One region of the Paenibacillus sp. TAB_01 genome, then DNA from elsewhere that is predicted to be linked to it. Evidence: riboswitches for the same ligand, from Rfam matches in the RefSeq annotation. Region 1 holds a riboswitch; the other holds the start of a gene.
What was found. A riboswitch is a leader RNA that binds a small molecule or an ion and turns the genes downstream of it on or off. The one in region 1 is predicted to bind thiamine pyrophosphate.
Positions count from the first base shown of each region.

Region 2: it holds a riboswitch for thiamine pyrophosphate, as region 1 does, so the genes downstream of both, thiS (sulfur carrier protein ThiS) here and ACHHV8_RS05260 (ECF transporter S component) in region 1, are expected to answer to the same signal.

Region 1 covers NZ_JBIFNP010000001.1:1,073,745-1,078,536, forward strand. The annotation lists gene ACHHV8_RS05245 (MFS transporter) at 1-365, opposite strand, end outside; gene asd (archaetidylserine decarboxylase) at 401-1,189, opposite strand; gene ACHHV8_RS05255 (acetylxylan esterase) at 1,732-2,697, shown strand; TPP riboswitch at 2,750-2,857, shown strand; gene ACHHV8_RS05260 (ECF transporter S component) at 2,975-3,562, shown strand; gene ACHHV8_RS05265 (ABC transporter ATP-binding protein) at 3,562-4,792, shown strand, end outside.
Region 2 covers NZ_JBIFNP010000001.1:408,326-413,117, reverse strand. The annotation lists rRNA gene ACHHV8_RS02050 (16S ribosomal RNA) at 1-1,269, opposite strand, end outside; gene ACHHV8_RS02045 (thiazole synthase) at 1,683-2,456, opposite strand; gene thiS (sulfur carrier protein ThiS) at 2,641-2,841, opposite strand; TPP riboswitch at 2,956-3,090, opposite strand; gene ACHHV8_RS02035 (nucleotidyltransferase-like protein) at 3,167-4,036, opposite strand; gene ACHHV8_RS02030 (DUF2614 family zinc ribbon-containing protein) at 4,156-4,500, shown strand; gene ACHHV8_RS02025 (glycosyl hydrolase family 18 protein) at 4,626-4,792, opposite strand, start outside.

The DNA.
Region 1 (4,792 bases):
ACGGACAGCAGAATGAACCAATAATTAGGCGAGAAGGCCAGACCGAATACCCCCAGGCAGGTCAGCGCCATACCTAGAGGCAGCATATAAGGTGAAGGCTTGCGGTCCGAATACAAGCCGACGGCCGGCTGCATGACCGAAGCCGTCATATTTAAAGCAAACACGATCATTCCCGATTGCATATAGCTCAAGCTCATCGTGTCTTTCAAAATCGGAAGGATGGCCGGGATAATGGCCTGGATGGAATCGTTGAACAGATGAACAATACTGATGGCCAGCAAAATACGAAACACAGTCGGCCGCGCATCGGGCACGGAATTGTACTTCGCTGACTTCAAGGCTGCCGTTCCGGCTTGAGCTTGCATGATGTACTTTCTCCTCTTCTGTAGGCCGTACGGTTTTACGACTCTTTAATAATGCCCAGGGCTTCTCCCATCTTTACTTTGCTGCCGACCTGAAGATCGCTGCGGCTTTCAAAGGTATCGGTTTCCATTAATAGAACGACGGTCGAACCGAACTCGAAATAAGCCAGCTCATCACCGCGCGAGGGCTTCTTCGGCAAAGGCGATACATACTGGATGCTGCTGACATTCATCGCACCGACTTTCACGACGGCAAGCTCGCCGCCCTCGTGCTGCATGTAGGTAATAAGCCGTTCATTGCGGCTCAGCACCCTGCGCATATGGCGAAGGCCGAATTCGTTGACAGGATAAACTCTGCCGGGGACATGCTCCTTCTCAATAATCGTCCCCTCGACAGGCGTATGAATCCGGTGATAATCGGTAGGGCTCAGGTAGAGCACAAAATAAAATCCGTTCTTATAATTGACGGTGCGCGGGGAGTGATTCAACAGCTCCTCGACCGTATAATCCTGACCTTTAACGTTCAAAATGAGCCCTTCGCTGATCGGCCCCATTCCTGTAATGGCCGCATCCACGGGACTTACGATAAGCTTGGGGGCTAGATCGATGGGGCGCAGCCCCTTCTTCAGACGCCGTGTGAAGAAATCGTTTAACGAGGCGTACTCTGTCCAGCTTTTCTCGGCATCCTCCATCCGGATACCGTATATTTTGGCAAAGCGCGGGATGAGGCTGCGGCTTGCTCGGGATTTTGCAAAAGCGCCGGTCAAACGGGAGATCGACTTGCGGGAAGAGAGCTCCGTTAACAAGCGAAAAAACGATTTGGTCATAACGGTCGATTCACCTATTCTTTCATAATGTGGGTCTACCGATTATCTTGACATAGAACCCGGTTTAACGCAAGAAAAAAGAGCTCTCCTCTGCCGGCTGCGGCGAAGAGAGCTGGGGGGCGAGAGGAAGCGGAAAGGCGTTTATGCGGTTTTCGTTTCCTTCGTTTCTTCCGTCTTTTCTTGAGATTCGGATTTGTACTCTCCGCAGGATAAACAGGTCGATACATTAACCAGAATAGGATTGCACGAGCCGGAAAACTTGGTACAATGAATAGGGGTTTTGCTTTGCGGGTCAGTGGAGACCATGGTGCAATAGGAACAACTGGAAATCAGCTCTGTGGTCACGAGGAGGAGAACTTTCTTTGTCTGGATGAGTTCTTCCATCAATACACGCCCCTTTGAAGATAAAATCTTGTTATTTATTTCCAAAAAAAACCATGACAACGCATACATGTACATAGTAACACATCACACTTCACAGATAAACCATAATATTCCATTTTGGATTGACAAAAAAATGAATTCAGAGGAGAGACAAGACGATGCCAAACGTTGATTATCCGCTATCCCAGCTTGAGCAGTATGTGCCGGAACTCACGGCAGAGCCGGATTTTGATGCCTTCTGGGAGCGTGCCAAAGCCGCTGTGAATAAAGTCCCCCTTCATGCGACGGTCAAGCTGGTCGAAGACCACCCGTTGAAAAGCATCCTTATTTACGATGTGGTGTACCACGGCAGCGACGGAACGCCGATTCACGGCTGGTATGTCACGCCGCAAGGCGAGCACGCTCCAGGCTCCCTGCCGGTGATCGTGAAATACCACGGGTATAGCGGTGACCGGGGGAGGCCGCACGATCTGCTGCACTGGGCATCCATGGGACTGGCTGCGTTCGCCGTCGATGTGAGGGGACAGGGCGGCGTATCGCCCGACTTTGCGCAGTATCCGCAGGGGGGATCGCCGGGATGGATGACGCTCGGCCTGCTGGACCCGGAGACTTACTACTATAAACAAGTCTATCTCGACTGTATCCGCGCAGTGGATTTTGTATGCTCACGGGAAGAAACGGACACCAGCCGTATTGCCGTATATGGCGGGAGCCAAGGCGGAGGGCTGGCGCTGGCAGTGGCCGGACTGGACTCCCGTCCGAAGCTGTCCATGCCGGTCTATCCATATTTGTGCCACTTCCGCCGGGCGGTGGAGCAGCACAGTACAGGGCCGTACGTCGAAATTAAGAACTGGTTCCGCAGGTTTGATCCCGCACACCGGCAAGAGGAGCAGGCCTACCGGACGCTCAGCTATTTCGACGGGATGAATATGGCGGCAAGGGTCAAGGCGAGAACCTTGATGGCCATCACCCTTCAGGATACGACCTGCCCGCCTTCGACCTGCTTCGCGGCATACCATCATCTGGCGGGGGAGAAGGAGCTGAAGCTTTATCCGGATTACGGACATGAAGCGCTGCCTTTTCATGAAGAAGCGATGATGCGGTTTGTCGAGCAATATTTGTAAGACGCAGCCTGCCGTTTGTGCATTGACATTTATTGCAAACGTGTTAATATGAGTATGTCACTAGGGGAGCCTGAATAGGGCTGAGATTGGATCAATAGATCCTAGACCCTCTGAACCTGATCTGGTTTGCACCAGCGTAGGGAAGTGGAGAACGTTAGAAGCGTGTGTTCCTACATACATGCAGACCACTTCCTAATTATGGAAGTGGTCTTTTCGCGTTAATCCCGGGTAAGAGGTTCAGTACCGCATCCCCATACAACACAAAGGAGTGGGAAACATGTCCAAAGGTTTGAAGCTGTCCGATATTCTGGTTACCGTCGTAATCGCGATCGTGTTCGGTATTATTTACCGTCTGTGGGGCGATGTCTCCAATCTGGTGAAGCTGGCCGGCCTGCAGCTGAACCAGCTCGTCTACGGCGTATGGTTCATTGCGGCCACCGTGGCGGCGCTATTGATCCGCAAGCCGGGCGTAGCGCTGCTCGCCGAGGTGGCAGCCGCATCCGGTGAGCTCATTGCTGGCTCGCAGTACGGCGTTGAATCATTGACGTACGGTATCGTTCAAGGCTTGTGCGCAGAGCTCGTCTTCGCGCTGTTCCGCTACCGCAGCTTCTCCGCTTCCACCGCATGCCTGGCGGGCTTGGCATCGGCAGCCGGTTCGCTTGTCTTCGACGGCTTTAAAGGGTATTTGCTGGATTTGCAATCATGGAACCTGATTCTATACTTCGTCTTCCGCTTGGCCGGTTCGATCTTCTTCACCGGTTTGTGCGCTTACTGGCTCGTGAAGGCGCTGGAAGCGACAGGCGTGACGCAGCTGGTTCGTCCCGCGAGCCGCGCCGACTTTGACGCGCTGGAGCGCAAACGCTGATGGGAGCCCGGACATCGGTCGACGGGCTGCGTTTGAAGTTTGCCGGCAGCCCGTCGCTCTTATTCGACGAGCTGGCGCTGGCCGTCGAGCCCGGACAGAAGGTGCTGCTGCTCGGCCCCAGCGGCTGCGGGAAATCAACGCTGCTGCAGGTGCTGTCGGGACTCATTCCGCGGGCCATCGATGTGCCGGTCCGGTACGACAGCATTGAAATTCCGGATTCCTGGGGCTATGTATTCCAGGACCCGGATACGCAGTTCTGCATGCCTTACGCCGATGAGGAGATGGCCTTCGTGCTGGAAAATCTCGGGGTTCCCCGGGAGGCGATGCCGCCCCGGATTCAGGCGGGCTTGACGCAGGTGGGCCTGCACCTGGAAGATCCGCATGTTCCGATTCAATCGATGTCTCAAGGGATGAAGCAGCGCCTGGCGATTGCTTCGGTGCTCGCGCTGGAGCCGGAGGTGCTGTTTCTGGATGAGCCGACGGCCTTGCTCGACCCTGAAGGCACGAGCCAGGTGTGGGAGACGATCAAAGCGGTCAGCGGCGATAAAACGACGCTGATTGTGGAGCACAAAATCGATGAAGTCATCGATTGGGTGGACCGGGTCGTGCTGTTCCAGCATGACGGGACGATTCTGGCGGACGGCGATCCGCAGCAGGTGTTCGCGAGCTACAAGGAGCAGCTGCAGGCTTTCGGCATCTGGTATCCCGGCGTATGGCAGGATTATGTGGCAAGCGCGGCTTACCAAGGGCTGCGCGGGGATGCGGCGCAAGCTGAACCTGTGAGCGGCATCGCCGGAAGCGGCGAACCTTTGCTGGCGCTTCAGGAGCTGACCGGCTATCACGGACGAGAGCCCAAAATAAAAGCAGGTTCGCTGCAGGCAAATGCAGGCGAATGGATCGCCGTAACAGGGGAGAACGGGGCAGGCAAAAGCACGCTGCTCCAATCGCTGATGCAGCTGATCCCTGCTTCCGTTGAGGGCTATGAGCTGTCAGGCAAAAAAGTCCGCGGCTTCAAGGACGTGATTCACGAGGTTGCTTATGTGTTTCAGAATCCCGAGATGCAGTTCGTTACGAACTCCGTATTCGACGAAATCGCGTTCGGCTTCCGCAAGGAGCGGCGCCCCGAGCAGGAGACGGAGCAGAAGGTTCAAGAGATATTGGCCGAGTTTGGCCTGAAGGAGCAGCAGCGGCAGCACCCGTACCAGCTTTCGCTCGGCCAGAAAAGAAGGC
Region 2 (4,792 bases), 670 kb from region 1:
ATCGCTCCTTCGCTTCCCGTTGTACCGGCCATTGTAGTACGTGTGTAGCCCAGGTCATAAGGGGCATGATGATTTGACGTCATCCCCACCTTCCTCCGGTTTGTCACCGGCAGTCACTCTAGAGTGCCCAACTCAATGCTGGCAACTAAAGTCAAGGGTTGCGCTCGTTGCGGGACTTAACCCAACATCTCACGACACGAGCTGACGACAACCATGCACCACCTGTCTCCTCTGTCCCGAAGGAAAGGTACATCTCTGTACCGGTCAGAGGGATGTCAAGACCTGGTAAGGTTCTTCGCGTTGCTTCGAATTAAACCACATACTCCACTGCTTGTGCGGGGCCCCGTCAATTCCTTTGAGTTTCACTCTTGCGAGCGTACTCCCCAGGCGGAGTGCTTACTGTGTTTACTTCGGCACCAAGGGTATCGAAACCCCTAACACCTAGCACTCATCGTTTACGGCGTGGACTACCAGGGTATCTAATCCTGTTTGCTCCCCACGCTTTCGCGCCTCAGCGTCAGTTACGGTCCAGAAAGTCGCCTTCGCCACTGGTGTTCCTCCACATCTCTACGCATTTCACCGCTACACGTGGAATTCCACTTTCCTCTCCCGCACTCAAGTCATCCAGTTTTCAGTGCGATCCGGGGTTGAGCCCCGGGCTTAAACACCAAACTTAAATAACCGCCTGCGCGCGCTTTACGCCCAATAATTCCGGACAACGCTTGCCCCCTACGTATTACCGCGGCTGCTGGCACGTAGTTAGCCGGGGCTTTCTTCTCAGGTACCGTCACCTCAGGAGCAGTTACTCTCCTGAGCGTTCTTCCCTGGCAACAGAGCTTTACGATCCGAAAACCTTCATCACTCACGCGGCGTTGCTCCGTCAGACTTGCGTCCATTGCGGAAGATTCCCTACTGCTGCCTCCCGTAGGAGTCTGGGCCGTGTCTCAGTCCCAGTGTGGCCGATCACCCTCTCAGGTCGGCTACGCATCGTCGCCTTGGTGAGCCGTTACCTCACCAACTAGCTAATGCGCCGCAGGCCCATCTGTAAGCCACAGATTGCTCCGTGTTTCATGATTCCCTCATGCGAGAAAACCAGCTATCCGGTCTTAGCTATCGTTTCCGATAGTTATCCCGGTCTTACAGGCAGGTTGCCTACGTGTTACTCACCCGTCCGCCGCTAACTTCACCCGAAGGTGAAATCCGCTCGACTTGCATGTATTAGGCACGCCGCCAGCGTTCGTCCTGAGCCAGGATCAAACTCTCCATTAAAGTTGTAGAACTTGTAACAGAGCTTGTCTTAAGCTCAAAATTTCTTGCTAGCGAGAATTTGCATTTTCTTTATTTCACTCACTCGTTGTTCAGTTTTCAAAGGGCAATGCTTCATTATTCCCGATTTCCAAAGCCACACCAAAGTGCGATTTCTTTGTCGGTTATTGTCACCCCGTTCAGCGGCGACTTTTATAATATATCACATTCACCGTTCTTAATGCAAGCATTTTTTCCAGGAACATTTTTGAATCCTGCTCACATGCTTGGATGATTGTGCGCCGTTTTCAGCGGCGAGGACTAATTTAACACAGGGCGATATTGAAAGTCAAGCTTCAGCTAAAAATTATTTTCAGTATTGCATCGGAAAGCCCGACAAAACGGCTGGGCTCCCCGACAGCATGTACTATTTAGGGCTACTCAATCATGCCCTCGACTGGACTGCTGGCCGAGGCATAACGCTTCTTGGGGATTCTTCCGGCAAGGAATCCTTTCCGCCCGGCGGCAACAGCGAGTTTAAATGCCTCCGCCATTAGCGCAGGATTGTCGGCCCCTGCCACAGCGGTGTTTAAAAGTACGCCGTCCGCACCTAGCTCCATAGCCAGAGCCGCATCCGCCGGCCCGCCAATACCCGCGTCTACAATAACCGGTACCTTGACTTCTTCAATAATGAAACGAAGCTGATTCGGATTGGCGATACCCTGTCCCGAACCGATAGGAGATGCGCCAGGCATTACAGCTGCCGCCCCTGCTTCCTGCAGCTTTCTGGCAAGGATCGGGTCGTCGGATGTATACGGAAGCACGATGAAGCCAAGATCGACTAGAATTTTCGTAGCTTCCAGCGTCCCGATCGGGTCAGGAAGCAGCGTCTTGGGATCTCCAATTACTTCTACCTTGATCATATCGCACAATCCTGTAGCCTTGGCCAGCTTGGCAATACGTACCGCTTCCTCGACGGTATAAGCCCCTGCGGTATTCGGAAGCAGAGTAAACTTTTTGAGATCGAGCGTTTCCAGGAAGTTAGGCGCATCCGGGTTGTCAATCGGCAGACGGCGGATAGCAAACGTAAGCACTTCCGATTCCGATGCTTGAACCGCTTGGCTCTGTATATCCAGGGCAGGAAATTTGCCTGTTCCCAAAAGCAGCCTTGATTTAAACTCGTAAGGACCAATTTTCAATATATCCGTCATGTTCAATGCCTCCATTAGATGTATTCAGTTAGAATCCGGTAAAGTCAAACATTCAAGCGAACGAAATTCATGCCATAAAGCGGTATAAAGCGAACATAGTTCAGAAGTACAGCGGCACGCTGATTCGTCTGTACAGCAAATATCTATTACCAAACTTTTTAGTGCCTGGGAGAGCGCAGATTACTTAGCCCCCACCAACAAAATGCACGATTTCGATACGGTCGCCATCGTTTAAGCGCGTTTGCTCATAATCCGTTCGTTCGATAATGTCCCGGTTCAATTCGATAACGAGTATTTTTTGCTCTAATTTAAATTGAACAAGCAAATCTGCAACCGTTGCAGCGTCCGTCACCGTGCGCGCTTCACCGTTAATAACCAATTCCACAAGAACCACCTCGTTTCTCAAAGATACATCCAGCTTAGAATCCAATGAGCAGCTGCAAACAAAAAAAGCCAACCTCATAAGGGTTGACTTGGTAAGACATGCCTTGTACAGCATCGCTACGTCCATCCACTTCCCTACGCTGGTATCATCCAGTAGCATGCTGCTTTAAGCACGCAAATCAGGTTCCAAGGGTCAAGGAACAGCTTCCTTTTCTCAGCCTCACATCACAAGGCTCCCCCAGTGGCTATTCAGTTCAATGAAGATTATAGCAGAAATGCGTAATTTTGTCCCGTGTTAAGTTTGCGGTTGGTAAAAACATCCTCAGCTATAGGCTCGTATAACGAATCTCCAGTACGGATACCTGTTCATCCATCGTGTAAATGATCTCTTTAGCCAATATTTTTTTGACTAGTTTATTTAGAATCAACGGCAGTTCATTCTGAAGATCCGCAAGCTTCTCACACTGCTGAAGCTCATGCAGGCTCCATGCCTGCTCACGGCTGGCCAAAATATCAAGGAGCACCTTACAGCATCGCTCCATTTTGGACATGACGGAAAACTCACAGGCCAGCAAAACGAGCTGCACTCTTTGCTTGAGCGTCTCCTTGCTCATCGTCAGCTCTTCATAGAGCTTGTAGACTCCCGGATTGACGCCTTTGACCTGCCGCCACACCGTCGTTTCAGGATGCAGCCCTGCCTCGATAATAACGATCCTCGCCCAATGGTGGAGCGCTTCTAAAATGTTATTATACGCATCGAGCAGGTGATCGTTTAGAATATATTCTTTGCTCTCCGAATATCTCCGCAAAAATCTGGAAAACTCGATCAGCAGCTTTTGCTCGCGCATTTCCTGGGGAAATTCAAGCATACGATGCCGCAGGCTTTCCAAATATACATTCCGATCCAGAAGAATCTCTCCTTTTAAGATCCAATAGATAAGATTGCGGCGCTCCCCCTGCACGACAATATGCTCTAGCGAGGAAGTACATATCCATCTTTCTTGTATACGACAGTTGTCTTTTATATAATGATATTGTTGATCGGTTTTCAGGTCTTCATTTGAAATGACGAGCAGCAGGAGATCGAAACCGTCCGTAAGCGCGGAAAACAGAGACGGATTGTCCACCGCCAGGACGCTGATGACTGCTTCATCTTCCCGGAGCCTGGCAACCAGCTGTTCCTTAATGGCGTTCATCGCTGCAGCCTCCCGAATATTACATTCCTAGATACTTCTTATTTCTACACAACCGGGCGGTTTCCCTGCATCGATTTGGTGACAAATTTCACATTTATTTCAGAAAGAAGTGACGAAAGTTGAGATTTAAGTCCAGTAAGGTTAACGAATTTCGTTTGTGGGGTCTTCTGCTGACAATGGGCGGCATGCTACTAATGATTGTCGGCTTGGCGGGAATCGTCTTTGATTGGGGTCCGGCGGGTAAAATTATGGCCGTTACGTTCATGTTTATCGGAGCCATCGCTATGCTGGCGAGCATGGGAATTTATTTCTGGGCAGGAATGATGTCCACCAGCGCTACGGTTATCGAGTGTCCGGAATGCGGAAAACCAACGAAACTGTTGGGCAAGACCGACCGCTGCATGTTCTGCAAAACCATCTTGTCTCTTGATCCAAAGCATGATCCAAGCGCTCCAAACGCCTAATCGTGTAATAGGCACTCTCCATGAGTGACTTTCCTATGTGGTAAAAAAAGACCGGTACCTCGTTCCTCCGTATTTGCGGAAAATGAGATACCGGTCTTAGTTATTTTATTAGATGAATAGTTTGATTAGGGCTTATTCGCGAGCGTTGACTGAATTAACGGCCAGATCGAAGGCGTCTCATACCCTCGTCTCCAGGAGGCAACGCCCGCCAAATTATATTTGTTCACCAGTTCGATCCGCGCTTTCACGGACACTTCATCCTCAAGCCAAACCTTGTTCAGCTTGTCGCCTT